Regions from separate parts of the Bacillus sp. CZDM1 genome, predicted to be linked through region 2. Evidence: riboswitches for the same ligand, from Rfam matches in the RefSeq annotation. Region 2 holds a riboswitch; each other region holds the start of a gene.
The links. Region 2 has a riboswitch for thiamine pyrophosphate ahead of thiW (energy coupling factor transporter S component ThiW). Riboswitches for the same ligand answer to the same signal wherever they lie in the genome.

Region 1 (10,658 bases), on a different contig from region 2:
ACCATACTGCCGGCATGGTGGCGACGAAAATGTCGGCAGGTGTGAATGTTGGCGTGGGCGGTCATGTAGAAGAACAAAAAGGCGACCAGCAGTTTGAAATTTCTGATGAAAGAACCGTTAAGGAAGTTCACGACATGATTGTCCAGAAAGGTCTGCAGCCGGTCTATACAGACTATATAAGGGTTTAGGTGAACCCATGCTCATTTATATTACCAATCGAAGGCTTTGTCAGGAGAATTTTCTCGAGAGAATTCAGCAATTAGCAAAGGGAAAGCCTCATGCCATCATGCTAAGGGAAAAAGACTTAGAGCTTCATGAATTTGAAGCTTTAGCCTTTCAAATAAACGAAATTTGTCAGTATCACGATGTCCCATTGATCATCAATCAAAATATTTCTGCAGCAGCTGAATTGGGACTAACCAATATTCATTTATCCATGTCAAATTTAAGAAAATACCAACGTGATTTGTGTTCATTTAGCGTGATTGGTGCATCTGTCCATTCAGTAGAGGAAGCAAAAGAGGCTGTATCCTTAGGTGCTGACATTTTAATTGCGGGTCATATTTTTTCAACAGATAGTAAAAAGGGAGTGCCTCCGAGAGGACTCCCCTTCCTGAAAGGGGTATGCGATTCGGTCAGTATTCCGGTATACGCCATTGGCGGAATCAAAAGAACCCACGTTAAAGAAATACGAGCAGCAGGTGCGGCGGGTTTTTGTATTATGTCTGAAGCAATGACCAGTCCTCATCCTGTTGAACTGGCAAAGCATTTTAGCATTTGAAAATAAAAGAAAGCACTTGAATTCAAGTGCTTTCTTTGGAAACCCTAATACCCGTTGGGACCATGGGGACGTTTCTCCTGGACATATTTGAACGTGACCTCAAGAACCATCCCCAAGGTACATTTATCGATAGATTTTCGATCCATCCTTGACAAATTCCTTCGCTTTTTCCTTCATACCTTCAGCAATTAAACGTTCTTCGGAATCACCCTTTTCATTCGCCATATTTCGAATGTCATGGGAAATTCTCATGGAGCAGAACTTCGGACCGCACATCGAACAGAAATGTGCTGTTTTAGCTCCTTCAGCTGGAAGCGTCTCATCGTGGTACTCTCGTGCCCTTTCTGGATCAAGTGATAAATTAAATTGGTCGTTCCAACGGAATTCAAAGCGTGCCTTCGATAAGGCATTATCACGGATCTGTGCCCCAGGATGACCCTTTGCTAAATCAGCAGCGTGTGCAGCAATTTTATAGGTAATCACCCCTTCACGTACATCATCCTTGTTGGGTAATCCCAGATGCTCCTTCGGCGTTACGTAACACAGCATGGCTGTACCGAACCAGCCAATCATGGCTGCACCAATTGCCGATGTAATATGATCGTATCCAGGAGCAATATCTGTCGTTAATGGACCTAATGTATAAAAGGGTGCTTCTTTACAAATTTCCATCTGCTTATCCACATTTTCTTTTATCATATGCATAGGGACATGTCCTGGGCCTTCAATCATTACCTGTACATCATGCTTCCACGCAATATCTGTTAATTCCCCTAATGTTTCAAGCTCAGCAAACTGCGCTTCGTCATTTGCATCCGCAATGGACCCAGGTCTTAGGCCGTCCCCAAGAGAAACAGATATATCATACTCTTTTAAAATCTCACATATTTCTTCAAAATGTGTATACAAGAAGTTTTCCTTATGGTGAGCTAAGCACCATTGAGCAAGGATGGAACCACCACGTGAGACAATACCTGTAGTACGCTTTGCGGTCATTGGAATATAGCGCAATAACACCCCTGCGTGAATCGTGAAGTAATCAACACCTTGTTCTGCCTGCTCAATTAATGTATCGCGGTACACATCCCAGGTTAAGTCCTCTGCCACCCCATTTACCTTTTCAAGTGCTTGATAAATGGGCACGGTTCCCACTGGTACTGGTGAATTTCTAATAATCCATTCCCTTGTCGTATGGATATTTTTCCCTGTAGATAAATCCATTATCGTATCAGTACCCCAGCGAGTTGCCCAAGTCATTTTTTCAACCTCTTGCTCAATAGAAGAAGATACGGCAGAATTTCCGATATTCGCATTTATTTTCACATGGAAATTCCGCCCGATAATCATGGGCTCACATTCTGGATGATTTATATTTGCTGGAATAATTGCTCTCCCTTTTGCCACCTCATCTCGTACAAAAGAAGGATCCATTTTCTCACGAATGGCAATATACTCCATCTCCTGAGTGATCATACCCTTTCTCGCATAGTGCATTTGTGTTACATTGCGGCCTTTTTTTGCACGTAATGGGCTTTTGTTAACATTCGGAAACCATTCTAAGTTTGCACGTGGATCTTCAGCACTGAAGCCATTATCTTCTGGCCTAATATCTCTGCCCTCATAGCTTTCTACATCTTTACGTTCTTCTATCCAAGTCTTACGGACTGCAGGCAGCCCTTTTCTAATATCAACGGTGTAGGTTGAGTCCGTATAAGGACCACTTGTGTCGTACACTCGTACTGGTTCGTTTTCTTCCTCACCAAAGGTATTAACGGTAGAACCTAAGCAAATTTCTCGCATCGGCACCTGAATATCAGGCCTAGATCCTTGTACATATACCTTTTTACTTCCTGTAAACTGTGATTTTAAATCCATTTTCATTTCTTCTTGCTTTTGCATGTAACTTCCTCCTTTTTTGTGTGCGGATGAAGAGTTACAACGTAGTTTTAGACAATAAAAAAGGCCCTGAATGAAATTCAGAACCTGAAACTGCCATAAAAAAGTAGCCAAAACCTGTACAATGAAGCACATAACTTTGACACTACTTCCCTACGCTGGTATCACCCAGATCAGGTTCAAAGGGTCGAAGAAATTTGCCTTCTTCTCTCAGTCCAAGCCATTGGACCCCCCTAGTAGACTACTAGAACACGATATTCAACTTTCTAGTAAAGATTACCACATGTTTCTAAATGATGGAAGTGAAATTTTTCTTATTCTTTTTTAGTAACGAAAAATCCCAAAGAGGAAAAAAGCCATCAGAACCGTCCCCCAGGACACAAAATCATTTACAGGCTCACTTTTCATATGTTAACCTATTTTCTATATTGGTTAACATATAGGGGTGAATCTTATGACAAATCATTTTTGGATTGTGGGTACAGATACAGATGTAGGAAAAACATTGGTAACCGCTTACTTCATGCGGTATTTTCAAACGAAAGGAGTGACAGCCATACCCTACAAGCCCATTCAAACTGGAATCATGGTAGAAAATACTAAGCATTTTTATGGTGACACGGAATTTTATAAGTCATTCAGTGAAGAAGTTTTAGTCGAGGAACATTTGAATAGTTATTCTTTTAAAAAGCCTGCCTCTCCCCATTATGCCGCCATGTTAGAAGGAGCAGTAATCGATGAAGCAGTCATTCTGCAGCATATCACAAAATTAATGACCATGTATGATCATGTGATTAGTGAAGGTGCAGGTGGATTATATGTGCCTTTGAACGAACAAGGTAACTATCATTTCCTCAAGCTTATTAAACAATCTCAGTTACCTGTAGTATTGGTTACCCGTACAAAGTTAGGGACGATTAATCATACATTCCTATCTCTTGAAGCTCTTAAAATATGGGAGATTCCCATTGTAGGGATCGTATTTAATGGGGATAAAGGGACTGAGCTTGAGAAAAATAACATCAGGACGATACAACAAAATACAGACCTGCCAACTCTCGTCATACCCAAGTTAGACGTTCTTTCTGATTTAAAAAATATTCAACTACCAAATACCGAGTTTCTTGAAAGGTTATCCAGTATATGACTTCTATACTTTCAAACTTACAAAAGAGAGATTTAAATCATGTTTGGCACCCTTGTTCACAAATGAAGGATTATGAAGACCTTCCGCCCATTGTCATTAAAAGCGGGAAAGGGATTTACTTGTATGATGAAAATGAAAAAAGGTATTTAGATGCGGTTTCTTCCTGGTGGGTAAATTTATTCGGACATGCCAATGAGCGAATTAGCAAAGCTTTAGCCAATCAAGCTTTTCAATTGGAACAAGTAATCTTTGCAAACTTTACACATGAACCAGCCATTCTGCTTGCTGAAAAACTAGTACAACTAACTCCGGATGGTTTAACGAAAGTATTTTTTGCCGATAACGGATCATCTGCGATAGAAATTGCTTTAAAAATGAGCTTTCAATATCATATGCAAAAAAACAAACCAAATAAAAAGCGATTTTTAGCCTTAACAGATGCCTATCATGGCGAAACACTAGGGGCCCTTTCTGTTGGAGGAGTGGAACTATATAACGAGATTTATAGACCACTATTACTAGATACCATTCGGGTACAAGGACCTGACTGTTTTAGATGTCCTTTTGGCAAGACCCCCGAAAGCTGCAGTACACCTTGTATCTCATTCATGGAAGAAAAGCTATCTCAACATCATGAAGAAATAAGTGCCATTATTATTGAACCGTTAATACAAGCAGCGGCAGGTATGAAAATGTACCCTCCCTCCTATTTAAAGAAACTAAAAGAACTTTGTTTGCACTATGATGTGCACCTGATTGCAGATGAAGTGGCAGTAGGATTTGGTCGAACGGGAACGATGTTTGCTTGTGAGCAAGCAGGAATTTCACCCGACTTTTTGTGTTTATCAAAAGGAATAACAGGCGGTTATTTACCACTTTCAGCCGTTTTAACCACAGAGGAGGTTTTTAATGCCTTCTACGATGATTATGAAACGAAAAAAGCTTTCTTACATTCTCACAGTTACACAGGTAATCCGTTAGCGTGTCGAGTCGCACTTGAAGTATTAAACATATTTGAAGAGGACCATTACTTGGAAAAAAACCGATTGAAGAGTACATACATGAATAAGCTGGCTTCCCAAGTATTTAAAGACCATCCATACGTTGGAGAATACCGACAAACCGGGATGGTAGGGGCGATTGAATTAGTAAAGAACAAAGCAACAAAGGAGCCCTTCCCTAGTGAAGAACGAATTGGATATAAAATTTATCAGCTTGCTTTGGAAAAAGGCTTGCTGCTGCGCCCTTTAGGAAATGTTCTTTATTTTATGCCGCCCTATGTCATTACAGATGAGGAAATCAAGACGATGATTTTGACCACAAATGAAGTGATTGAACATTACTTCGAAAATATCTATTTTCATAAGGCGGTGCTTGACCATTAAAAAAAATCCAACGGTTTCATTAATCAATGTATCTTTATTTGCTGCCTTAACGGCGGTTGGTGCGTTTATTAAAATTCCCTTACCCTATGTTCCATTTACACTCCAAATTCTTTTTGTCTTTTTAGCAGGTAGTTTATTAGGAAGTAAACGTGGAATGCAAAGCCAGCTTGTCTATGTAGGTATTGGCTTAGCAGGACTCCCTGTCTTTACCCAAGGCGGCGGGATTGGCTATTTTCTACAACCTACATTTGGCTATTTAATCGGCTTTATTGTTGCCGCATTTGTAATCGGCTGGATGATTGAACGAATCGCAAATCCTAAAACCTATCATTTTATTATTGCCAATTTTATCGGCCTCCTGGTCGTTTACCTCATTGGGGTACCTTACTTATACTTGGCGCTTAATACATGGCTGGGTGTTCCAAACGGCTGGGCACATATTTTAATGATTGGTTTTGTTAATAGCATCGCCGGCGACATCGTGATCTCCGTGATAACAGGTGTTTTAGCCACAAGATTACACAAAGCTTTCTTTTCAATTCGCAGCAAAAATAATACCACGATACAAAAGTGAATGTTCAATGTGTTCAATGGGGACGGTTCTGATGGACTTTATATTTTTGCGATGACCACAAGAACCGCCCCCATGGAACCCCCTTAATCTATCATCTCAAACAAAAGCTTACCAATCTCACTATTTTCCATTCTTCCACTAAACATATGTCTATTTAAGCCATATGCATAGATGGGGACGTCCTCACCAGTATGGCCTTTTGTCGTCCACCCGGTGCTGGTATAGTGATTGATGATGTCAATGAGAGCCTTTTTGGTATCTTCTACTTCCATTTCTAATGTAGATTGGATGGTTTTCAAGTCTTCTAGATGAATAGATAGGTGCATGTGACGTTTGATCCTAGCTAATTCTTTGGTTTTATGCATGTCTGCTGCAATCACAGACGGGGTCGATTTAACGGATCTAATCACAGAAGGATTCCATTTATAGTTATCATTTCGATCGATACTCATTCCGCCAGTGGAGTGGTCAGCGGTTGCAATCACGAGGGTATCCTCCCGATTTTTCGCAAATTGTACGGCCACATGAAACGCGGTTTCAAAGTCCTTCAGCTCACTCATGGCAGCTACAATATCATTGTCATGCCCCGCCCAATCAATTTGGCTTCCCTCTACCAAAAGAAAAAAACCATTTTCGTTTTGCTGCAAGCGGGTGAGTGCAGCATTGGTCATTTGCGAAAGAGAAGGTACCGTGGTTGCATAGCGATCAAGGTGTTTGGGAAGTTCCATTGGAGCAAATAAGCCTAGCAATTTCTCGTTCCGATCGGCTAAAAGTTCGATTGAATTGGTAGCATAACCAAAGCCATTTTTTATAAACTCTTCAACTAAATTACGGTCATTTCTATCGAAGTAGGAGGCTCCTCCCCCCAACAAGACATCGATTTTGTTCTCGCCATTGATTCGTTCATCCAGATAATCATCGGCAATTCCATGATAGTTTTCCCGGGATTCATGGTGTGTGGCGAACGCCGCAAGTGTAGCATGATTGATTTGACTCGTTCCTACTAGACCAGTAGATTTACCACGAAATTTAGCATATTCTAAAATACTCGGAACCGCCTGTTTTTCACTATTCAAACCAAGGGCACCATTATAGGTTTTATAGCCTGTTGCTAAAGCAGTACCTGCTGCAGCCGAGTCTGTAATGTTACTCTTTGCGTCCAATGAATAGGTCGATTGGGTACCAACAAAATATTGATCAAATAATGTCGGCCTCATAAGCCCCGTTCGCGCATCATGATTAAAGTAACGAAGACCTGTCGTGTACGAAAAACCCATCCCATCCCCTATTAATAAGATAATACTTTTTACCTTCTTCATTCTGTTGAGCGAATGGTTTAACATGGATGGTAATGTATCTAAACTAAAATCACTTAACTGAACGGTGGAATGTAACAAATAAAACAGCACCTTTCGAATTTAGGTAGTCTTTCGTTTTCTCAAACCAACGGAATCAACTCACTTCAATCAAGTTATAGCATAGAAAAAGAGAACTTTTTCATGAAATACAATTATTTAACATAAACTCAAAAAACTCTTATTATTTCTTACAAGTTGGTAATAACTAGGGACCATTTCCAATATGGATATAAAAACAGACACCTACTAAGCTGTAAGTGTCTGTTTTATAATAAGAGTTTCTGGTTTACGGTTCACCGTAACGCATCATAATGGGGTCTCTTGGATGGCTAAAATTGAAGCATGCAACTTAAAGTAACCAGCCAAAGTAAATAAGCGGAGATTTTCCGGTTAGTTGCAGAATGAAGCTTGTTTCGGGATATATAAGCGGAAGTTTTCCGCTTATGCAAAGCGAAATCCTCTATTTCCACGGTTTTCGAGTCAATAGGCGGAATTTCTCCGTTTATTTAGGCTCTTTTTGATGTTATTTACTAACTAAGCGGAATTTCTCCGTCTATTTATCAGATCGGGCCCTTAACCTGATCCCCAACCTTAAGGAGAGGTATCCCCTATACCTCATTTACTAATGATAAGGCTCACCGTAACGTTACTACCTGCGGTTTTTTATCAGTTTCATTTTTTAAACAATTTGTTACTATTGGGTCTTTCACGAGGAGTACAATTGATAATGAAATAGCCGATTATAAGAATGAGGATGATAATCGCATAAAATAATACCTTTTCAGGGTGTTCGTGCTCAACAATAATGATTCTTACCATTGCCGTTATACCAATATAGATAAAATATCTAATAGGGAAATGGTATTCTTCTTTAAAGTACTTAACAATCATAGAAATAAACTCAAAATATAAAAAGAAGATCAGTATATTCGCTAGAACAAGTTTATAATCATTTTCGCCTCCTTCTATCAAAATCTGAATGAAAATGACTAATTCCTTTACGAGTAAAACGGATAAAATGATTCCTAAAAGAATGAGAGAAATATTCAAAAATAATTGGAATACCTTTGGGATAAGGTATAAGATACTTGAAAAATTCTGTTTTATCTTTAGCATGCAAACCTTCCTCTCACTTTTAAAAAATTAACGATACCTTCCTTTTCCTATAACATATCCGCTATCTCTCGTTCTCTTTTTACTCCTTTTTTTTAATATTTTTATATTATACAACATTAAAATTTGCAAAAGTATTAAAATTTCGTCAATTTTAAATAGCACGTACCATGGGGCCAGGGTCCAAAGATAACAATCCGCTTAGAAAGACCATCGGAACCGTCCCCATGGTCACTTCGTCACTCCACTCCGTTTACACCTTCATTCGTTCAGGAAGGTTCTGTATCGACTGGACCACCATATCAAGTTTTGACTCGATTCGGTAAAGCAGATAGAGGGTGACAACGATTGGGAATCCAACATCACTAATGAAAGGGATAATTTGCTCCACTAGAATTCACTCCTTTCGCCAGTATCACCGAGGCCGGCTTCTTTTGGAAACCGGCCTCGTACACTATTAAATAATTTCATATTCCGTTACATTGCGGTCAATCACTCGTGCTCCTTTAACAGAAGCATAGTTACCATTAGTAGAAGTGAAAACTCCAGAAGCGATCATTGCTTCCATCGCAGCCTTCACCACTGCTTCCTCAATCGGTTCCTTCGGATTTTCGATTGATAATCGTGCGGGTTTACCATATTCCGTAACAAACTCCAACTCTAATGTTTTAGCCATTTCATTCACCTCCTTCTATCATTTATTTTCCGATTACGCTAGTAATTCAGAATTGTCGACCCTCTCCATGCTGCTGAGAGAATCATTGGATAAGCTGATAACAGCTTGTGCTGCTTGTAGAAGCTGGTCAGCTGTCGCTAACTTTTGGATATTACTGAAAGTCTTCGCCTTTAGAATCGGTTTACCGTCATCCTCCATCCCCACCTGGAACACCAAACGCAGCTTAGAAGTTGCAATAATTGCTTGTGCCATCGTAATCACCTCCTTTCACCCCTTTATATATAGAAAAGTAGGCAAAAAGGACAGGGTCTTTGAAAATATATTTTCCAAAAGGGATTTTAGCTCAATTAGAGGGGTGAAATGGGAAGGGAACCCTTGTATGACAAGGATTCCCTCATAAACTGAATGAAAAATAGGTAAATTATTAGTGAAAAAAAGAGCAAATCCTGCGATTTGCTCTGATTTGTGAAACCATAATCAAAAGACCATGAGAACCGTCCCCATGGTCTCCCCATGGTCTCTTTCTATCAATTATTTTAATGGGTATTGATTTTTAAAGTAACATTTGTATTCACCACTAATGATTTGTTCCCACCACCATTTGTTGTTCAAATACCATTCAATGGTTTGAGCAATACCTGTCTCAAAAGTATAAGTTGGCTTCCAGCCTAACTTTTCTAGCTTAGTTGCATCGATAGCATAACGCTTATCATGACCTAAGCGATCTGTAACAAACTCAATTAAATCTTCTGATTTTCCTAAAGCACTAATTATAGTTTTAACAACTTCTAAATTAGTTCGTTCATTATGTCCGCCAACATTATAAACTTCACCATTGGCTCCTTCATGAAGAACAAGGTCAATGGCCGCACAATGATCAAGAACATGTAACCAGTCACGAATGTTTTTGCCATCCCCGTATACGGGCACCTTTTCATCATTTAATACACGAGAAATGGTTAAAGGAATTAGCTTTTCTGGAAAATGGAACGGTCCATAATTATTAGAACAACGTGTGATATTGACAGGAAGACCAAATGTTTCGTGATAAGCACGGACCAAAAAGTCAGATGATGCTTTACTAGCACTGTATGGACTATTTGGTTGTAACGGTGTTTCCTCTGTAAAGAAAGTCGTTGGATTAAAATCTAATTCACCATAGACCTCATCCGTTGATACATGAACAAATTTTGTAACTCCAATTTGCTTTGCCGCATCTAGTAATACCTGAGTTCCTAATACATTCGTTCGAACAAAAATTTCGGGCTCTGTAATAGAACGATCCACATGACTTTCTGCTGCAAAGTGGGCTACAAAGTCAAACTTCTCTTTTTCAAAAAGAGCGATCATAGCCTCACGATCTGCAATATCTGCTTGTACAAAATGATAGTTATCCTTCTTTTCTATGTCACGGTGCTTCGCTAAATCACCAGCATATGTTAGTAAATCAAGATTGCAAATGTCATATTGGGGATATTTATTAACCATATATTGAACAAAATTGCCTCCAATGAACCCTGCTCCACCAGTTACTAGGAGCTTTTTCTTAGTCATTATTTCACCTCACGTTTTAATGCATCTATATAGTGTGCCAACGAATCCTGCCATTTTGGTAAAGGTTCAAAGCCACTTTCAACTAATTTTCGTTTCGATAAACGAGAGTTTTTAGGACGGACTGCCCTAGCAGGGTATTCCTCTGTTGTAATAGAGTGAACCACTACATTTTTC
Region 2 (10,658 bases):
GAGACTTTCAAATCCACCCCAGGAAACACCGATTTGAAAATGTTTTAGGCTATTAATCACCTTTCGGACCGATTCGTACGTGTTATTCTTGAGCTCAAAGCTCATCAAACCTGTATAACCTTTTAACTGCTCTTTTCCAAGCTTATAGTCTGGCGAGCTTTCTAACCCAGGGTAATTGACCACTTTGACAGCAGGAGATTCTTCTAAAAACGAAGCGATTTTCAACCCGCTTTCCTGATGTGCCTTCATCCGAATTGGCAGCGTCCGGAGCCCGCGCATTAAAAGCCATGCTTCATAAGGCGGCATGACACCACCAAACAGCTGATATTCATGATAAAAAAGATGATCCATGATCTCCTTGCTCGTAATTAAGGCGCCGCCAACAAGGTCACTATGCCCTCCTAAATACTTCGAAACAGAATGGACAACAATATCAATTCCATAGGTAATAGGATTTTGGAAAATAGGTGTAGCCCAGGTATTATCAATAATGGTTTTAATCCCACGCTGTTTAGCAAGAGATGCAATTGACTTCAAATCAACAAGCTTAAAGGACATGGTCGTCGGACTTTCAAGGTAGATTACTTTGGTGTTGGGGCGAATCAATGACTGTATTGCCTCGAGGTCTGTGTTGAGGGTATTCGTGTGAGAGATGCCGAATTTTTCAAGATAGGTAAAGAACTTCGTTGTAGGACCGTATATATTGCTGATACTCAAAACATGGTCGCCTGCTTGTATAAAGGTTAAGATCGCTGATGAGATGGCGGCCATCCCTGAAGAAAACAACTTACACCTCTCCCCTTTTTCCAGCGCAGCCATTTTCTTCTCCACAATTTCAACCGTTGGATTGGTGCCGCGCCAATACAGATAACTGCTTTGCTCATCTTTCATCGCTTCTGTCAGCTGCTCGAAGTTTTCAAATACAAACAGCGAATTCTGATAGATGGGTGGAACCACTGCTCCATGAAACCGCTCATATTCATCACCGATATGAGTGACAATATGTTCATTTGAGGACTGTGTCGTCATGCCTATTCCTTCTTTCTTATATTTTTCGTAGAGTATCTTCCACTATGTCTATAAATTTATTAAACTCTTGTAACGCATAAGCAGGGTCCCTGTCCTTAATCCCATCCAACATGGTCCTGTGAAAAGGGATCGTATCTGTAAAAATATGAACAATACCAAAAGGTTTGCTCCAAAGCCGGTTAAACGTGTCAGAGACTGATTCAGCGACACTCTCTAATAGCGGGTTATGTGACGCCCGATAAATGGCTTTATGAAATTCCCAATCCACTTCGGATGAGTCTAGTCCTGCATCCTTTAGGGCAATGACTTCTGTTAGTATCCGATCCATTTCTTCAATTTCCGCTTCAGAGGCCCTGATGGCTGCTAACTCCACCGCCTTCCCCTCTAGTGCTCTTCGCAGCTCACTTATATGTAATAGAGAGTTTTTTTCCTGCTCCACGTCGATTTTCGCCTCAATCTTTAAGGCATCACCATCTTTAACAAAAATTCCTTTTCCATTTTGAACTTCAATGATGTCAAAGCCTTCAAGGAACCGTAAGCCCTCGCGAATACTCGAACGGCTCACACCAAGGATAGATGTTAATTCGGCTACGGAAGGAAGTTTATCTCCCCTCTTTAATTGATGCTCGCGAATATATCTTTTGATTTCAGCCGCGATCATCTCATGCATTGACACCTTTTTAATACTCTTCATGACTGTCACCTTCTAAGAATTAGATTTTCATGCTCTATGACTGTCAACCTATCGGATAGGTTAAGTTTATTCTGAATATTTAAATAAGTCAATTCTATCTTTTGGTCAAAATCCGACAGACTTTGCTGGTGCCAAAGCTCCAATTATAGGTAAAAACCCTTGCTGTATGGGGCAAGGGTTAAGCGTAATATACATAAGGCAGAGACACTCAGTTCAATATAGAAGAGCAGAAGGTCTATTATTAGTTAAAACTGTCATCCAGCATCACCCCCTTTCTGTTTGGGCGTGTGCAGACCCACCCTTGAGTTGGTGACAGGCACAAAATCCCACTAACTCATGACCAACCCGCCATCGACAAACAGTGTTTGTCCTGTCATAAATGAACTCCATTCGGATGCTAAGAACAGTACGGGACCAACGATATCGCTAGGAGTAGCGATTCTTCTTAGCGGGGTTTGCGCAATGATCATTTCCTTTACTTCTTCCTTTGTTTCACGGCTTGCATCGGTTGGATACACGATTCCAGGTGCAATACAATTAACTCTGATTCCAAAGGCACCTAATTCAACTGCTAAATTTCGGCTAAACCCAATTAATGCTGATTTAGCCGTAGTATAGTCATGATAAGGAACGATTGGCCGTTCCACCAAGTTGGTCACGATATTAACAATACTGCCTCTTGTTTGTTTTTTCATCAAAGGGATACCTTCCTGGCATACATAGTAGGCAGCCTTTAGTGCTCCATCGATTTGTTCTTGATAATCATCCCATTTTAGTTGCGAGAACATTTTTCGCTTATCCGGATTAAACACATATGGTTTAAAGGCATTATTTACGATTACATCTAATTTGCCAACTTCAAGCTCAATTTCCTCCATCATCCCTTTAACAGCAGACTCAGACGTTACATCTGCCTGAATCGCCCAAGCATCACCGCCAAGCTCAAGGCAGGAGGCAACGGTTTTTTCTGCAGCTTGCTGATTTTGAAGGTAATTCACAATAACGGTTGCTCCTTCTGCGGCAAAACCTCTAGCGATGGCAGCACCGATCCCCCTGCTCGAACCTGTTACCAAGACGGTTTTATGATCAAATTTCCTCATATACGGCCTGCCTCCTATTTCTGTTTAGGGATGAAGTCTTCAACGATCACATCTGCCATTTGTAAATCCTTTTGTATTAGTCCCAGCGTTTTATATGTATCAGCACCCTGCTGTAACACTTCTGCTTCTAAAGCGCCCAAACCTCTTACGCTGGTTGCCTCTGATATACTAGCTTGGTTTCGTAGTTGGATGATTTCTAAATTATGGTTTTTATCCTTGCCATCAATGGCATATTTAACGGCTAACTCAGCCGCATCCTCTGGCTGGTCGATCATCCACTCTGCACTCGTTTGATAGCCTTCTACAAACTTTTTCAGCAGGTCCTTTTTCTCGTTGTACGTTTGTTCCGTTACTACAAAGATATCACTAGGGACATTCAGATAATCTTTTACTTCCATTACATTTACATCGACAAGACCCTTTTCCTTTGCGGTCACCAAGCCAGTGTCGGTTGCAGCTGTAGCATCAACCTGACCTTGGATCAGCGGAGCAAAATTCAATAGACCCGTCTCAACAATCGTGACATCCTTTTCGGAAAGACCAGCTTGGTTTAACAGCACAAGCAGATTTTGTCTTGTCCCGCTTGAAAGGCTGTAGACGCCAATCTTTTTCCCCTTAAGATCCTCTGGTTTCAGGATATTGCTTCCCTTTAAAGAAACAACATTAAATACATTTTGCGGATAAATATTGTAAATAACCTTTAATTTTGCCCCTTGATTTAATGCAAAATAGAGCGACCCTGGATCTGTGAAAGCAATATCGGCCTGTCCTGAAAGTATATTTTTGATCGCGTCTCCTCCTCCGGCACCTGGGATGAATTCAACCTTCAACCCCTGATCCTTAAAGAAGTCTTTCTCCTCATTAACAAGCAAATTCGTTTGTTCTGAAATCGGCTGGCTCCAGCTTGCCACTGTTACGTTATCTAATTGTGTTTTTTTAGCGGCTTGCTTGTCAGTATTTTTTGACGCACAACCAACCAGCATCAATAGTGGAATAATGGCTGCGACAGTAATCATTGCTTTTAATTTCATTTGAAAAACTCCCCTCCTATGATTGTTTTTTATATCTCAATAATCTTTGTTCGATTAAATAAGTGATTTGATAAAGAAAAGTTCCAAGGATGGTGACCAATATCAATACCGAAAACATCAAGGGTGTGTCCATCATCCCTTGTGAAGCGATAATTAAGGCACCTAATCCCTCACTGCCGCCGATAAATTCACCAACTACGGCACCAACCACAGCAAGAATAGCTGCAACACGAAAACCAGCAATGATACTCGGCAATCCAGCCGGTATTTTTAGTTTAAATAGGATTTGCCATCTGTTTGCGCCAAGCACCCGAAACAGCTCAATTTTTTGTCGATCGGTGTATTGAATTGCTGTGACGGTATTTTCCATTAACGGGAAAAAACATATTAAAGCTGTGATTACGACCTTTGACGTCATCCCAAAACCAAACCAAAGAATAAATAGTGGTGCGAGGGCAAGCTTCGGAACAGCTTGACTAGCAATCACATAGGGAAATAATAGCTTGCGGAGGAACTCGACCTCCCCCATCAAAATCCCAGCGACCATTCCCAAACAACTCCCAAGAAACAATCCTATGACAATCTCAAGACTTGTTCGAATCAGATGCGGGGTATAATAACCACTTTTTAATCCTTCTAGAAGCGTGGTGACAACAACAGACGGGGCTGGAAGGATCAGTTCATTCATTTGCGAAGCAATTCCTTCCCAAATGAATAGAATCAAGATGAATAATAAACAGGAATAAATCGGTACTTTTTTCATCATTTTCCCCCACTAATGGCCGTACGAATCTGCAAGCATAATTGATTAAAAGGTTGAGAATATCTAATTTCAGCATCTTGACGTCCTTGTAAATCGACTGACAAATCATAAATAATTCTTCCTTTATCCATCACCGCAATCCGGTCCGACAAATAGACCGCTTCTGAAATATCATGAGTAACAAATAACACAGTCATTTGATGGAGTTCACAAAGCCGCAGGAGATCATTTTGAAGCTCTTCTCTTGTAATAGCGTCAAGAGCTGAAAACGGCTCGTCCAAATATAGCATGGACGGGGTTTGAATCAGCGCTCTGGCAATGGAAACACGACTCTGCTGCCCGCCAGAGAGCATAGTTGGAAATTCCTTTTTATAATTAGAAAGACCCATTAACGCTAAAAGTGTTTCCGCTGCTTCAACATCCTCTTTTGTCACTTTGCGTTTAAGAGAGACAGGTAAAAGGACATTTTCGATGACTGTTTTCCATTCCAATAGCGTTGGGGATTGAAAGACAAATCCTATTTTTTCTGAAGGCTTGATCGGCATACCTTGTAATTGAATGGAACCCTTGTCAGGGACCAATAAACCAGCAGCCAGCTTTAATAAAGTCGTTTTACCACAGCCGCTTTTCCCCAGTAAACTATGAAACTTGCCTTTTTCTAACTCTAAATTTACAGCATCGACAATCAAGTGCTTGTTTCCATAGCTGTAGTGAACATCCTGTAAACGCAAGAAACTCATTGCACACCCTCCTAATCGATATATGGAGCAAAATTTTCCGCATACTCTTCTGCTGACTGCTCAATATCAACGATTTGAACAAGATCAAGTAAATTAAAACGGCCGTCGTGATGCCAGCCTGGCTCAGGAGAAGTCATCTTTCCCAATGCACTGATCCTAGTGACACCAGACTTCCCTAACTCTCGAGCCCAGCGAAAAAGTTCTTTCGGTGCAGCTGCCACACCAACCGTCTGAAGAAACTGGCGATAGGGCTTGATGCTCGTCATAATCTCTTCTATTTCATTAAAAGCAATGACCTTCACGGCACGGTTCAAGCAGGTGGGAGTGAAAGGTGCATTCTCTTCATAAACAACAGTCCAATGATGGTCCATTTGCCCAAAGACTACTTTATTGGGACTTGTAAAGGCCGTTATTTCTTCTTGATTACGCCATTGCGTTACAGCTGTCATTTCTTCTAATGCAAGAGTCCGCCTTGGGTATCTCTTTTCAAAGCTTTCAAGTTCATGAGCCATATACTGGGCAAACTCAGCAGGTGAGACATTCCCCCCTTTTTGCACATAGAAAATATGGGGAGAATAACAGCCCTGCTGGTCAAATTGTATGATATCGAATGCTGCATGATGAGCCGTCGTTAAAGCCTTTCGTGAATCAAGGGCTGTGCTGCCGATGATTCCAAAACTCACTTTATGACCGAAGGGAAGAAAGCGAGTGGAGGCAGGAATTCTTCGACTCATCGATTCCAATGAATCATTACTTCCATAACCGACCACTACATCTGGTAACGCGAACATCTCCTTTTCTATGTCCTCGTCTCCTCCCTTCCACCAAACAACGGCGAAGCAATCAGCTAATTGAGGAGCAATTTCGACCAGTAACTGAGCAAACCAACCTGCAAACAACGGCTCAGAGCTTGATACCTTGCCAATGTTACCTGACTTCACCAATAAACCCGAAATCAGACTCCACAACGGGAGTGCCGGTACATTTCCAGCCCAAATATGGAGGATTAAATCAGGCCCAACAGCTTTGGAAAATCCTCTTTTTACCCGAGGCTGAAAATCATCCAGCAGCAAGGGATTACCTAAGTCCTCGACAACGAAACGCTGCAGCTCCTGCTTTCGAAATTTCTTCAAAAAGGAAGTGAAACCAAGTCGGATCATTTCTTCATCGTAACCTGTAACAATCGGTAACAGCTGTTCTGCTTTTTTTCTGAAAGGTGAATTCCTGTCTAGCATGACTTCGACAGCCTGGTCAATGATCGAAATAATCTCAGTGATGGTCATCGATTTCAGTACTTCTTCACTTGCTTTTTTAACCTTTTTCGCAACTTTTTGCATTTGAGAGGTAGACAGAAGGGGCGCTTCCACTTCAAGCTGCTGATTCTTTCCCTTAAAAATGAGAATTTTAGTTGCAATCACTTCTTCCCCGATATCAGGAAGATATCCGACTCTTTCTCTCATCGCAATGGTCCCTTCGCTGCTTGGATAAATTCCTCTACGGCAATGGAACAGCCCTTCGCTTCTGTTCCCTGCGCTCTGCCTAAGAGAAGAAATCCATCCTTTACTTTCATTCCTACGTCTTCAGTCAAAATCGTCGTGACAGAATTGAAGTTGGCAAGATCACAGTGCACGATCACTCCACGCTCCCCCTCGCTCACTTCCTCCCCCGTTAACGGATGAATAATTCTCGTTTTCAGCCAATGAGGACCCGATTTAATTGAAGGAACGTGTTCATTTCCTGAATCATACAGCTGTGAACTTAATTCGGTCATGCCATACATATTGATACAATCGATCCTAGGTACTCCTAGTAAACTCGAAATCTGATGATAAAAGTCATCTAAGTCCCATTCTTTTGATTGATTTTTAAATCCACCTGTATCTAAAACCCTGCTTCCCGGCGGCAATTGAAAATGGCGTCCCTGTTTTTCTAGTTCCTCAAGCAGATGAACAAAACTATACGACGCTCCTAATAAAGCATACGGCTCACCTGATCGCTCCGCCTGCTCCAATTCTTGTATGAGCAGAGTAAGGTTAATCCCATTTTCCGTTAATAGATACTGACTCTGTGCTGTTCCAAACTCCTGTTTTGCTAGGGCTAAGTACCGCGCTAATGAAGAGTTTGGCATTTCTTCTTCGGTTGGGAACAGAATACCCATGCGAAATTTCTCCATCCCGTACATAAAACGTTTTTTAAAATTCAGTCTCATCGAAGCATTCCATACTTGGAGCGTAGGATGAAAATGCTTCCCTTTTACGCCTTTTGTGGTGCCACTCGTCATAAAAAAGCGTTCAGCCTCTTCAGGTGGTATGCAGCTAAGCGGAACTTCTTTGAAAGCATTAATCGGCACTGCTGGAATATCCCTCCATGATTTAACCGTGCGAAGGGTTTTCCCTTTTTGCTGACAGAATTTCCGAAATGGAAGGTTATTGGTATATTGGTAGGCAAAGCTCTGTAAAGCCATTTGATTAAAATCTTCATCTCCAAGCGAGTCTGATTGAAGAATCGAAAGTAAATCGTTGATGATTTGCTGCTGTTCCATATAGGTAATTCCTTTCCAGTAGATTATTTCACTGACGTTCCATTTTGTGTAAAGATGGCAACCTTCTTCTTTAAGAAGATCGAAAGAATCATCCAGCCAATGAGTGCACCCGCAATCGAGCTAAAAATAAATAACGGAATAAATCCAAATACTGTTGCGTTTTGACCTAGTAGGAGTGTGGCAATCGGATAGGCTAGCATGGCTCCAATGATGCCCGTACCGATGACCTCACCGAAAAATGCCATGTAGATCTTTTTGGTTTTCATAAAGAGGAGCCCAGCCAATAAGGCACCAACCATACTGCCTGGGAAAGCAAAGATTGATCCAGTTCCCATAATATTTCGTAAGATTGAGACACCTAATGCCTGTGCGACTGCATAAATCGGGCCTAATAGAACGGCAGACAAAACATTCAAGAAATGCTGAATCGGAAACACTTTTGTGAAGCCAATCGGTATAAATAAGACATTACTAGAAAGTGTTCCAATCGCAATCAACATCGCGGTTAAAGTGAGTTTATGTGTTTTTCTCATAAAAAAAATCCCTCCAAGTTTTTAATATCAATGGGGGAAGTCAGGTTCATAGATATACCATTACCGGCAAAATGGCGGTAATCATGTATCCTTCACTTCCCTCCGCTAGTGCAATCCAGATCAGGTTCAGGGGTTTAAGACGATTCTGTCTAATCTCAGCCAATTCCGGCTCCCCCAGTGCAGGTATGTAATGGTTAATAAAATACTTACCTATAAACTTTCTAATACGTTTTTCCTTAAGGCTTTAGCCGCTTCTGTTACACCATCCGCATGGCTGATCGCAGTAATAACCGATACACCATCGGCACCTGCTTTGATAACAGCCCCGGCATTTTCCGCCGTTATTCCGCCAATTCCAACTATCGGAATGGTTACTTCTTTCATTCGCAATTCTTGGATTAGCTTCGTTCCGTTTGAGGGTTTGGCATCTTCCTTTGTTTTCGTCGGATAAACAGGACCGATTCCAAAATAATCGGCACCCCCTCCTAATGCGGCCATCGCCTCTTCATAGCTATGGACGGAAACACCAATGATTTTATCGCCAATTTTCTTTCTAACATTCACAACATCTTCATCTTCTTGACCAATATGCACTCCGTCCGCATTCAACGTAATGGCCAATTCGATATCATCATTAATAATGAAAGGAATTTGGTGCTCTTTGCAGATGTGCTGCAGTTCTTTGGCCAGTTCATATTTTGAAGCATCCGTTAACGCACCAATCCCCTTCTCGCGGAACTGAAAAAGTGTAATTCCACCTTCAATCGCTTCTTTTAAAACTTGGGCTGGTTTGCCTTTGCAATTTGGACTTCCCATTATAAAGTAAACCTTCAATGCTTCTCTGATGGATTCCTGATTGTTAATCATCATGGCTGCTCTCCTACCTATTCATTTCATTTCTTTTTCGATATGCCCAGTGATTGGTTGGTCCATGACCCTGACCAATTTGAAGTTGATCTTCAATCGCTGCCTGGATAAAATTCTTCGCCTTCGAAACCGCTTCACCAACAGGTAAACCTTTGGCAAGTTCTGCTGTGACAGCCGCTGAGAAAGTGCAGCCTGTACCGTGTGTGTTCTTTGTTTTCACTCTTGTACTTGTAAACGTTGTAAAATTCTTTCCATCAAACAATAAATCAGTCGATTCGTTCTGGTCTTCATCATGCCCGCCTTTGATAACCACATTCTTAACCCCTAGATTATAAAGTTTTTGAGCCGCTTCTCTCTTATCTTCCTCGGTACGAATGGAAAGATCGGTCAGAACTTCTGCCTCAGGAATATTCGGTGTAATCACCATCGCAAGTGGTAACAAATATTGTTTCAAGGCCGAAATGGCCTCGATTTGTAGCAGCGACGCGCCGCCCTTCGCAATCATAACAGGATCCACCACTACATTATTCCACTTATAGTAGTTGATTTTTTCTGAAACAGCTTTAATGATTTCAGCGTTAAACAGCATTCCTGTTTTAAGAGCATCCGTACCAATATCTTCCCCAATCGATTGTATTTGTTGAATGACTGCCTCAGGTGTCATCGGAAAGACAGCTTGGACCCCTAACGTATTTTGGGCCGTTACAGCTGTTAGAGCAGACATACCGAAAACCTCTAGCTCTTGAAACGTCTTTAAATCTGCCTGAATTCCTGCACCGCCGCCACTGTCTGAACCCGCAATGGTTAATACCTTTTTCATTTTGCTCACTCCTATCCCTTATAACTTTTTAAATGCAGCGAATTGATGAATATCTTCTGAAGAAACCTGTGCGAGTTGATTTAAGAATTCGATTTGGAAACTGCCTGGTCCTAAGTCACCCGCCTTTTCTACTGCTTTTTCCGCAGCAATGCCATAAAAGGTAACCGCAGATAATCCTGCGAGTAAAAGATTCCTTTCCACAGCTGCGAATGCTCCGATGACAGAGGTTAACAAACAGCCGGTACCGGTCACTTTTGTTAACAGCGGATGCCCATTAGAAACCAGATAGGTCGTCTCGCCGTCTGTCAGTACATCCTCTTTTCCTGTTATCACGACAATCGTATTCAGCTTTTTTGCAGCCAATAAGGCTAAATCCAGACTATTTCCTTGTTGCTGTTCACTAGCATCTACGCCCTTGATTTCCGTCTTTGCTCCTAGGACATTGGCAATTTCTGCGGCATTTCCGCGCAATACAGAGATGTTCACCTCGTTGAGTATCCTTTGCGCCATTTCCGTTCGGAAACGAGTAGCACCTGCTC
Region 3 (10,658 bases), on a different contig from region 2:
AGACCTTGAAAAGAATAAAGATAATGTAAGAGAAAGAATTAGTGAGGCCGAGTTCATTACCATTGATATTGGTGGAAATGATTTGCTGCCAGTAGTTAAAAAAGATCCAGCCAATGTACCAGCTACAATTGGCAGTATAGCAGATAATATAGATATAATTTTAGAAACAATTGATGAATTAAATCCTAATGCGAAAGTATATGTAATGGGTTATTTCAATGTCCTGCCATATATGCCAGGTCAAGAAGTTTTATTACCTATATTAGATACCTTTAATGGTGCCATTGAGCATACAGCCATTGTAAATGGTGATACCTTTGTACCTACTGCTAACATCATAGCAAAGGACTACCCAACTTATCTGCCAAACCCAGCTGATATTCATCTTAGTTTAGAAGGATATCAAGCAGTAGCAAAGGAATTTTGGAAATACATTGATAAGAGTAAAAATAAATAGAGATAGACAATTGAATTACAAAGCCCCCTTCGGAATGTTGTGAAGGGGGCTAACATTATTTTTTATTCGATTTTAAAATGTCTAATACCATCGGTTTATATTCCCAGTTGGCAAATAATAATCTTTGGTCATCGAAGTGTGGTGAAAACGGGTTGCCGCTTTGACCCGGAGGCATGATGTTAACGCTTTTCGTATTGGATTTTGAAAACTCAACGATTTGGTTATAGGTGCCTCGGTTCATATTAGGGATTGGGGCAACTCCTATTGCACCAAGCTGCTGAAAGTTGATTTTTGAAATAGGTGTCCGCCAATCCTCCAAGTTTTTACCTTGTACAGCATGCTCAAGGCTGTTTAGAACAATTTGGTATAGGTCTAAGTCACCAAGGAATGCATACTTGGTCTTAAGATCTTCCTTATTAGCATTGAGGACATGGTATAGTAAATCATTCGAGTTCCCGCCGATTCCATTCAATTGGATAAATACAGTCGATTTCACATTATCGAACCAGCTGCGGAAGATCGTCAGCCCCGGGTCATCGTATAGCCCATCATTATTTTCATCCCATTGATACATGTTCCAATTTGCTAAGATGTCCGCTGCATTCTTTACGTCCTCCGGAAGTTCCTGGTCATTGTTTATTTTTGATAAAAGTAAATCTTTAAAGAAATAGGCATTTAATTCGATGTGCCCGGCCCTTTTGTTAATTTCCTCCATATCCGACCATGATACTTTATTAAGCGAGTCAAGCTGGTCAAGGATAAATCCAACGCGATGGGTTGGTCCAAATAAAGATTCCGTATACTCCCATTCGGCACTAGGCTTATTGTTCCAGTTTGCCACATATCCTTGAGCAGGATTAATGGCTTGTGTATTAGATTCAAAAGGAGCAATTCCCTGCCAGTCCTGTGAACCATCCCCGAGCATTGGGAGGCGGTTATCTGTTTCTTCGGCTCGTAATGCATTTTGTCCTGTAATCCAGTAACCGAAGTTACCTTGCTGGTCAGAATATAAGAAGTTATGGGAGGTTGGAATTTTTTTAGCGGCCTCTTCAAATTGTTTGATATTGCTTGCTCTGTTAAAGTCGTAGAAGCCAATCATTGCTTCGATTTCCTGGCCCAGTGAGCACGTTTCTGGGTGTAGGCTGTTTGAGTATCTTTATGAACTACAGGACCGTAGATGCTTCGGTATATAGGATAGTCAATTACAGTTCCACCAGCAACTTTTATTGTTTCGATCCGAACTTCAAAATTGACCCATTTTCCTTTATGCCAATATTGTTCAGGATTCGCAGGATTAATTTTTAAAACAAAGGTGTCGATTTGATCCCCCATTCCAGTTGTAGTGGTCCAGGCAAAGTCATTCCCACGTCCGATCAAAGGAATTGGTCAGCGCCAGCAAAGGCCATTCCCACTGAATTGTAGCCCGCGCCATGAATGCTTACTTCGTGGGAAATCTGTGGAGCAGAAAAGCCCATTTGTGGTCCGCCAAGTAACAGGGTACCACCTGATGCACTTCGTGAGGGACTGACAACCCAGGCGTTACTGCCCCCTTTGTGAGGGAAACCAAACGCTTTTTCAATATCCAGTTTCATTTGCTGTTCCTGTTCTAGTTGCTTCGCCACTGCCTCACTGTTCGGGAAGTTTGTTGTATCTAGCTTACTAGCCTTTTTAACACCTTTATCTGTAGTGGTGTGAAGAGAGACAAGGGCGCTTGGGTCGTTCTTTAAATTAATGGTTTCGAATGCTTTCAACCCTTGTTCTAGGCCAAATTTCGACTGTAACTTGATTAATTGATTAGCCTTTCCAAGTTCTCCGCCCCCGCTCTCTCCAAATCTCCGCACCATTAACTGTTGGACTTTAAGAGAATCGACAATGGTCCATTTTGTTGGTTTTTGCCCCTGGAATTCTGGTGGCAGTGCAGCAGCTGGTGTGGTTTCTATGTAATGGTTGATTCCATCAATATAACCCTGTAATCCGCGCTTTACATAATTAGGAAGACGTTCAAATTGTGCAAGGGCTTCCTCATCCGTGTATCCGTCACGGCGTATTATAAACTAGCAGCAATGAAAGTTGTGGATAAAACCGACAAAAAACGTTTCCCTTTCAAAAAATCCCCTCCTAATAATAGATACATGTTCACTATAACGCATGTTTTATGTGAAAAATGTAATTTTATGAAAGGGTTTGCATTGCAAAGAATATAGAATTTCGACAGGAAAAACAAGATACGACACTGTCCGCCTGAGGTGGACAGTGTCCACGAGCGGTGACAGGCACCGCAAAACAACTTCCTTTACAAGATGGAAAATTTATCATAAGATTAAGCCAACATTTAAAATTGCATACGGTTTTTGCACTAGGGGAGCTTTTTGGCTGAGAGGACGTTTGTCCGACCCTTATGACCCGATCTAGATAATACTAGCGTGGGGAAGTGCAGGAGAAGCTTATCTTGATATTTGGCTACGGATATGATTCGACTGCATTCCCATGGGATGCAGTTTTTTTGTTGCCAAAAATTCAATGGGGGTATTGTATTATGACTAATTTTTGTGGAACAAGTGAAATCACAGGAGCGCGTTTTTCGATTTATCCGATGTCTGATAGCTTCGTAGATATTATTCTATCAGCATTAGAAGAAGTGGATACTTCAAAGGTTTGGATGGAGTCGGACGATGTGAGTACATGTGTAAGAGGCAGATCCGAGCATGTATTTGATGTCGTAAAAGCGATTTTCCTAGAGTCGACAAAAAACGGTGATCATGTTGTGCTGCAAGCCACCTTTTCAAATGGCTGTCCGGGAGATTCTGCAGGCGATGTTTATCTTTCAGAAAACGCTGATCGATTAAATGAGGAAAAATCGCTGCAGATCCAGCAAGAGGTTGCAGTTCAATTTGCGCTATACCCAATGGGTATTCCTACATATATGAATGTGATTATGGATCAGTGTAAACTTGCTCAAGGACAGGGGACTTTTACAAAAGGTGTTCACTATGCCTCAAGACTTGATGGCGATGCAAACAAGGTTTTTAAAACGTTAGAGGATGCTTTCCAGGGCGCGCACGATAGCGATTCTACTCATATTGTGATGACGGTTGTGATGTCTGCGAACAGCCCTTCAAAAAAGGGGGATAAATAAATGCTCGCAAAATGGAAACTCCGTGAGGTTATTGTTTTATCCGTACTAGCCGTTGTTTTTGCTGTCGTCTATTTGTTATTTCTCCAACTGGGGAATGTCCTTTTCGGCCTATTTGGTTTGATTGGCTATGATATTATTTTTGGAATTTGGTTTATCGTTTCGATCATTGCTGCCTATATCATCCGCAAGCCGGGTGCTGCTTTTCTATCAGAAACAGTCGCTGCTACAGTGGAAGTTATGCTTGGAAACGCCGTTGGACCACAGTTGATCATCTCCGGTATGATTCAAGGTTTAGGTGCGGAAGCTGTCTTTGCCGCAACAAGGTGGAAGAATTATTCTACCTGGGTATTGATGGCAGCAGGGATGGGTTCATCCGTATTTAGCTTTGCTTGGGGCTTTTATGTCTCAGGATATGCCGCTCTGTCGCTAGGTTATGTGACTGCGATGTTCTTTTTCCGTCTTGTGAGCGGAGCACTGCTCGCCGGATTACTTGGAAAGTATTTAAGTGAAGGTCTTGCTAGAACAGGAGCCTTAAACAGTTTCCCATTAGGAAAGGAACACAAGCGCAATGTCACCGTATGAGCAGATTAAGGCAGAGGGACTGGGATTCAGCTATGAAGAGGGCGATATTTTTACAGACCTAACCTTTTCGATTGAAAAAAATCAATCCCTGCTGTTATTAGGTCCAAGCGGTTCTGGAAAAAGTACGCTAGCCTATTGTCTCAACAAGTTATATCCAGAAGCAGTGGATGGGGTTATAAAGGGGAGCATCACTTTTGAGAGCAAGAATCTGGATGATTTTAAACCCGGTGAGCTCAACCAAAAAATAGGGATTGTGTTTCAAGACCCAGAAAGTCAATTCTGCATGCTGACCGTTGAGGAGGAAGTAGCGTTTGGCTTGGAGAATTTCCATGTACCACGGGCAGAGATGGAAGCAAAGATTGATCATGCACTAGAATTGGTCGGCTTGCAGGCTGAAAAAAAGACCACCATTCATACCCTCTCTGGAGGGCAAAAGCAGAAGCTGGCGATTGCTTGTGTCTTGGTTCTCCAGCCTGAGGTTATCATCCTTGATGAACCGACGGCTAACCTAGACCCGCTGTCAAGCTCAGACCTGGTAGAGACCATCGCTCGTTTAAAGAAAGAGCGCCCGTTTACTCTGATTGTTGTTGAACATAAGCTTGATGATTGGGTGGAACTGATTGACCGCTGCCTTGTCCTAGATTCTAGCGCGAGGATCCTTTTCGATGGCACGCGTGAACAATGTTTTGGAGAATTTGCTCCTTTTTTAAAAGAGGAAGGCATTTGGCTGCCCAAGGTAGTAGAGGCAGCCATAACAGCAAAGAAGGCTGGCGTGTATAAAGGGGAGCGACTTCCGCTCCGAAATCATGAATTACTTTCAGGACTGAAGGACCCAGTTGCTTTTTTTAAAAAAGAAATCAAAACCATGTCCAAAAGCGAACCTATCCTCGAAGTTAGTGGTCTTTCTGCTCGCGGACACTTGAAAAATGTTAGTCTGACGATTCATAAAGGAGAACTGAGTGCATTGGTTGGCGCTAATGGTTCGGGAAAAACGACGCTATCCAAATGTTTGGCCGGGCTGATTCCACTTTCACAAGGTGAGATTCATTTTCTTGGTGTCCCACTATCTAAGTGGAAGGAAAAGGATTTATTTCAGCTTATGGGCTACGTATTTCAAAATCCTGAGCATCAGTTTATCACTGACAGTGTTTATGAGGAAATTGCCTTTGGTCTGGAGCATCGGAAATCCGCTCTTTCCATCCTTGAAAAAATAGGTTTGGAAAAACACGCAAATGCCCATCCTTTTTCCCTTAGCCAAGGACAGAAGCGTCGATTGAGTGTGGCAACCATGCTCGTTCATGAACAAGAGCTGCTTATCCTGGATGAGCCGACATTTGGGCAGGATGCCAACACGGCATATGAAATCATGAGGGTTCTTGATGAAAAGAAAGGCGCAGTTTTTATGATCACCCATGATATGGAGCTGGTTGACCAATATGCTGATACCGTACATGTATTGGATGAAGGAGAGTTGATCTTCTCCGGGACACCTGAGAGCTTGTGGGAAAAGCATGAAGTTGTAGACAAAGCAAGGCTAAAGCTGCCTTTTAGGAAACAGCAGCTAAATGAAATCGTAAGGAGAGAGATTCATGTTGCTACATGAGGTGAATCCAAGTATAAAAGCATTCGCGGTTGTCATTTCTATTCTTATTTTGTCGGTGTTTTTTGATCCGATTACACCGCTTGTGACGATCCTCTGGTCCATAACGGTCACCTTCCTATTCGGCCGTGTTTCATTTAAAAAATGGCTGTTGTTATTCACTCCGTTTTTATTTATCGCGTTTATATATGTATGGACAACGATGTTGTTCCCACGGCTGCAAGCAGGCGATTCGGTCATTTGGCAATGGGGGTTCTTGAAGCTGACAGCAGAAGGCTTTCAAAGAGGAGCTTCACTTGGTTTACGAGTGTTAAGCTTTTCCACGTTATCAATCATGTTTACGTTAACGACAAAGCCAACTGACTTTCTCTTAAGCCTAATGCAGCAGTGCAAACTGCCGCCAAAGCTCGCTTATGGAATTATGGCCGGATACCGATTCCTGCCGTTAATCAAGGAGGAGTTTCAGACTCTGCAAAACGCACATCGAGTAAGAGGCGTAGCAAGGGCACGAACTATACCGGAAAAGGTAAAGCAGCTGAAGCGATACGTGATTCCACTCCTTGCCGGTGCGATTCGTAAAGCAGAACGAACCGCACTTGCGATGGAATCAAAAGGCTTCACTGGAGATAAAAATCGGATATTCTACCGTGAGATTACGGTGTCGCGTATTGATTGGCTCTTTTTTATTCTCATGATTGGTGCCGTTTGTCTCAGTGCTATTATTTCTTGGAAACTAGGATATTTACAGTTTTATAATAGAGAACTTTAAATACCATAATGTTAAGGCATTACGGTAGCAAAAGAAAACAGGCTGAATCTGTCAGCCTGTTTTCTATTTGATGATCTCAATATTTAAAGCCGTGCCTTGTAAGGGATAGGACTCTCGAATTTTTCCATCTGTCCAAACCGTAACACTTTGACCTTTTTCGAAGTCTCGGCCATCGGTTCCATCAGGCAGTGAGAGCCAGATTAACCCCAATTTTTCATCTTCTACTAAAATGCTGCTGCTCTCAACCTCGATAACCGTTCCTTTAATATCATATTCACCTTTAACATTGCAGCCTGTTAGTATGATGGAAAATATAACAAACGAAAAGATAAGGAATTTCTTCATGTAGCTCTACCTCCTTGTTTTGGAGTCGAACTATTCACCACCAAGCTGTTGAATTTGGTCAATGATGCTGGTGATTTCTTGAACGGATTGAAACAGCTCAGTATTTTCAAGAATAGCTGGATCAAGCAGTCCATCCTTGAAATTGTTTAAATATGTTTCAATTTCAGTGACAATGACGCTGTTTTGTTCGATAATTTGCTGATGAAGCTCAGCCGCAATATCTGGTGCTTGAATTTCACTAAAGGCTTGAACGGTTTCCTGCATTTGTTGAAGCATGGTCTGGAGATCCTCAGCCGCCTGGAGGTCACCAACCGCTTGCTGAGCAAGAGCAGGGGCATCACTAGCAAAATCAGTCGCAGCAGACAAATAATCAGTTGCTTCATTAATATAAGTAATCGTATCCTGTGCATCATTAAGGAAAGAACATCCCCCAAGTAGAAATAACATGCTGGCAGTCAATATAATCAATAATTTCTTCAAAATAAAACCTCCATTTAATGGTGCTTTTTAGGGTGCCTGTCACCACTCGTGGACAAATGAACCTATTTGTCCGTGTGGAGTGGACAGAGGGCTTTTTGGCGGTGTTTTATTTAGATAACATGTTATATCTATTACGGAGGCTGATAATTGAGGCTGTTGGTTTATTTTCGATTATGTTTATTTTCTTTTTTAATTGATGTTTTGAATGTTTATTTTTGAATTTATGTGATCTTTTCTTTTGTAGAACTAAATTTCTTTGTTTGTCTCTTTGCTTTGTTAATTCATATTTATTACGTGCATATAGTTCGTTCCTATTAAGAAAATCAATATTTTCCTTTTCAATCTCTGCAAATAACGCGGTAGGATTCATTTTAAATGCCCTAGCAAGATAAAAAAAGATTCCAAATTGTATATCTGGGTACATCTCTGCTTCCAGTTCTCGAAGAAATTTCGGGTCTTCGTCAATAAGTTCAGCAACATCTTCAATTGATAGCTGCCTTTCCATTCTTAATCTGCGTATTACTTTACCATGTTCAAATTTTCCTAAATACATCTTTATCCCTCCTATCAAGTTAATTATATAACTAATTGCAATTAATTAGAAATGAATGACCTTTCTTCTGCTTACTGAGAAGGGATTTTGGAGGATGGTGTCGAATGGTATAATTTAATGTCTCCGTTTTTCAACTCACCAATTTTTCATCAATCAAAATCCAACGAAATAGGAGTGACCACTATGGGCCGAAAACGCCGTGCTTGGTTTCCAGGTGCAAAGTATCATATTACAAGCAGAGGAAATCGGAAATCTACGCTTTTTTATGATGATGAGGACCGAATGAAGTATCTAAGCTTTTTAAAAGAAACAATGGTTCGCTTTCCATTTACGCTCCACACCTTCTGTTTAATGACCAATCATACACACCTCCAGATTCAAACTTCAGACACTTCTCCAACTATTCTTATGAGTCACCTCAATACAAAATACGCCAAATATTTCAATAAGAAGTACGACTATAGCGGGCATGTATTTGAAAAACGATATGGAGCCGAATTATTAGATTCCCTTGATTACGAATTCGATGTCAGCAAGTATATACATCTGAATCCGCAAAAGGCTGGACTTGTAGATGAGTTAGAGGACTATCCATGGAGCAGTTACCACGCTTATGTTTATGGCGAAATTAGCCACCTTGTTGACACTAAACATCTGCTTTCCTATTTTCCTTTCCCCGCTTCCAAGCATTATGAGGAATACATAAAGACACCCCTAGCGGATTTATTTTTACTCGACAATGGGAAAGTCTTGATGATTTCTAGAAAAGAGGAAAATCCATGTGTGCAAAAGTAACGAGTATTGGCTTAAAAGGAATGGAAGGATACCGGTTAAATGTTGAAGTGAAAACGTTTGTAGGAAATGATTCTATACGAATTGTTGGTCTCCCTGACGCTGCCGTTAAAGAGTCCAAAGAGCGTATCCTAGCTGCGCTTCGGTCATTAGGATATACCGTAAATGGGCAAAAAATAATCATCAATCTTTCACCCTCTGAACAAAAGAAAAGTGGTCCAATGTTTGATCTTCCTATGGCTATTGGTGTCTTAGTAAGTCTGAATGAATTGGTCATATCGATACCGGAAAACACGGGATTTATTGGAGCACTCTCTTTGGACGGGGCGGTTGTTCCAGTTGAAGGAATGCTCCCTGCTGTTCTGGCTGCGAAAAGGTTAGGTATAAAAAGGCTTTATATGCCTTATGACCAAAAGCTCCCGGTCCTCGATTTCGATAAGCTGGAAATTTTCTATATATCTACATTGGAAGAAGTAATTGAGAACTTAGAAGGAAGGGCGGGAGCACATTTTACTCCAAAAATAGAGGAGATTGATTTACAAAATAATAATCATAACTTTATAGATTTCCATCAGATAATCGGACATAAAGGTACTAAAAGAGCATTAGAAGTGGCTGCAGCAGGGGGGCACCATGTCTTGATGACTGGACCACCAGGATGTGGGAAGAGTATGCTGGCAGAAAGCTTTCCTTCTATTTTGCCTCCATTGTCAAAGGAAGCACAACTAGAAATACTTGCTCTTCACCAGTTAAGTGGAATCAGTTATCCTAATGCAAATTATCCCCCATTCAGAAATCCTCATCATTCTGCTTCAGGAATCTCCATAATTGGCGGCGGGACATATCCTAAGCCTGGAGAGATTTCCTTAGCCCATCGAGGTGTCTTATTCCTTGATGAAATTGCTGAATTTCCGAAAAAAACATTAGATATGCTGCGACAGCCGTTTGAAAATGGCAAGATTACTATCAGTCGTACACATGCAACTCTTACTTATCCCGCATCCTTTATCTTAATTGCTGCCATGAATCCATGTCCATGTGGGCATGCTGGTTCTAATACACATTATTGCACATGTACGCCAAGGCAGACTCTATCTTACCACAATAGAATATCTGGTCCGCTTCGTGACAGATTTGATATTCATCTAACAATTAAGCCTGTTAATATAGAAGTTGAAACTGAAAAAGGAGAGATAACATCAGAATACTTTCAACATAGAGTAGAAACTGCAAGGACCAGGCAATATGAGCGGTATGGAAAAGAACTATGCAACAGCAGAGTCAGCTATGACACACTGCAAGAAACAAGTCAATTAACCCAAGAACAACAAAAAATCATTCAACAGCTTTCCTCAAAGAAAAACTGGAGCAATCGAACCCAAATAAAAATCATCCGACTAGCCCGAACTATATCCGACCTAGAGGGGGAAACCGATATAACCGATCAAAGCATTGAGGAAGCTGTCCTTCTTCGTTGAAGGAGACACCTTCATTGATGGTGACAGGCACCGCCCGTGGACAGTGTCCACCTAGGGTGGACACTTCCACCCCTCAGGCGGACACCTAAAAATAAAAAGGTCACTGCCAGGATTTCTAACTGGCAGCGACTCAATCTGTTTCTATTGACCATTTACTAATACTTGTTGTTTGGCATTTTGTTCATAGGTTATTACTCTATTTAAAAGGTGAGCCATTTTTTCCAAATCTGAGGCTGCATAGTGGTCGATGCAGGCAATCTGAATCCAGTTTCTTCGCTGTAGATAATCGCTTTCGTAGTGCAGCTGGTAGCCATGGTTGTAGAGAATATCACCAACAACAACGGAAGAAATGCAGCTTGGTATCTCAATCGTGAGAATGATCGGTGAGCTGTTCTCCTCGCTGACAATGGTAAAGCCAAATTGTTTAAGCTGATTGTTTAAGAAGGAGTGTGTTGCCACCACTTTT

Region 1: another riboswitch for thiamine pyrophosphate. It lies ahead of thiC (phosphomethylpyrimidine synthase ThiC); the one in region 2 lies ahead of thiW (energy coupling factor transporter S component ThiW).
Region 3: another riboswitch for thiamine pyrophosphate. It lies ahead of ACY3XC_RS16725 (YkoF family thiamine/hydroxymethylpyrimidine-binding protein); the one in region 2 lies ahead of thiW (energy coupling factor transporter S component ThiW).

Annotation. Positions count from the first base shown of each region.
Region 1 covers NZ_JBUESO010000014.1:63,819-74,476, reverse strand. The annotation lists gene thiH (2-iminoacetate synthase ThiH) at 1-188, shown strand, start outside; gene ACY3XC_RS23995 (thiamine phosphate synthase) at 197-781, shown strand; gene thiC (phosphomethylpyrimidine synthase ThiC) at 905-2,680, opposite strand; TPP riboswitch at 2,811-2,922, opposite strand; gene bioD (dethiobiotin synthase) at 3,132-3,824, shown strand; gene bioA (adenosylmethionine--8-amino-7-oxononanoate transaminase) at 3,821-5,209, shown strand; gene ACY3XC_RS23975 (biotin transporter BioY) at 5,205-5,783, shown strand; gene ACY3XC_RS23970 (alkaline phosphatase) at 5,867-7,180, opposite strand; gene psiE (phosphate-starvation-inducible protein PsiE) at 7,814-8,257, opposite strand; gene ACY3XC_RS23960 (YvrJ family protein) at 8,508-8,645, opposite strand; gene ACY3XC_RS23955 (DUF2922 domain-containing protein) at 8,712-8,930, opposite strand; gene ACY3XC_RS23950 (DUF1659 domain-containing protein) at 8,964-9,182, opposite strand; gene rfbB (dTDP-glucose 4,6-dehydratase) at 9,462-10,484, opposite strand; gene rfbD (dTDP-4-dehydrorhamnose reductase) at 10,484-10,658, opposite strand, start outside.
Region 2 covers NZ_JBUESO010000002.1:540,205-550,862, forward strand. The annotation lists gene ACY3XC_RS07125 (trans-sulfuration enzyme family protein) at 1-1,029, opposite strand, end outside; gene ACY3XC_RS07130 (FadR/GntR family transcriptional regulator) at 1,046-1,723, opposite strand; gene ACY3XC_RS07135 (3-oxoacyl-ACP reductase) at 2,053-2,823, opposite strand; gene ACY3XC_RS07140 (ABC transporter substrate-binding protein) at 2,838-3,854, opposite strand; gene ACY3XC_RS07145 (ABC transporter permease) at 3,871-4,620, opposite strand; gene ACY3XC_RS07150 (ABC transporter ATP-binding protein) at 4,617-5,357, opposite strand; gene ACY3XC_RS07155 (acyl-CoA reductase) at 5,369-6,817, opposite strand; gene ACY3XC_RS07160 (LuxE/PaaK family acyltransferase) at 6,814-7,899, opposite strand; gene thiW (energy coupling factor transporter S component ThiW) at 7,923-8,432, opposite strand; TPP riboswitch at 8,513-8,618, opposite strand; gene thiE (thiamine phosphate synthase) at 8,643-9,302, opposite strand; gene thiD (bifunctional hydroxymethylpyrimidine kinase/phosphomethylpyrimidine kinase) at 9,313-10,119, opposite strand; gene thiM (hydroxyethylthiazole kinase) at 10,138-10,658, opposite strand, start outside.
Region 3 covers NZ_JBUESO010000007.1:2,448-13,105, reverse strand. The annotation lists gene ACY3XC_RS16745 (SGNH/GDSL hydrolase family protein) at 1-457, shown strand, start outside; gene ACY3XC_RS16740 (penicillin acylase family protein) at 513-1,556, opposite strand; gene ACY3XC_RS16735 (penicillin acylase family protein) at 1,553-1,834, opposite strand; gene ACY3XC_RS16730 (penicillin acylase family protein) at 1,831-2,505, opposite strand; TPP riboswitch at 2,806-2,904, shown strand; gene ACY3XC_RS16725 (YkoF family thiamine/hydroxymethylpyrimidine-binding protein) at 2,991-3,593, shown strand; gene ACY3XC_RS16720 (ECF transporter S component) at 3,594-4,175, shown strand; gene ACY3XC_RS16715 (ABC transporter ATP-binding protein) at 4,162-5,778, shown strand; gene ACY3XC_RS16710 (energy-coupling factor transporter transmembrane component T family protein) at 5,765-6,544, shown strand; gene ACY3XC_RS16705 (DUF3221 domain-containing protein) at 6,608-6,889, opposite strand; gene ACY3XC_RS16700 (DUF6376 family protein) at 6,920-7,369, opposite strand; gene ACY3XC_RS16695 (helix-turn-helix domain-containing protein) at 7,476-7,922, opposite strand; gene ACY3XC_RS16690 (transposase) at 8,106-8,717, shown strand; gene ACY3XC_RS16685 (YifB family Mg chelatase-like AAA ATPase) at 8,702-10,192, shown strand; gene ACY3XC_RS16680 (aminotransferase class V-fold PLP-dependent enzyme) at 10,334-10,658, opposite strand, start outside.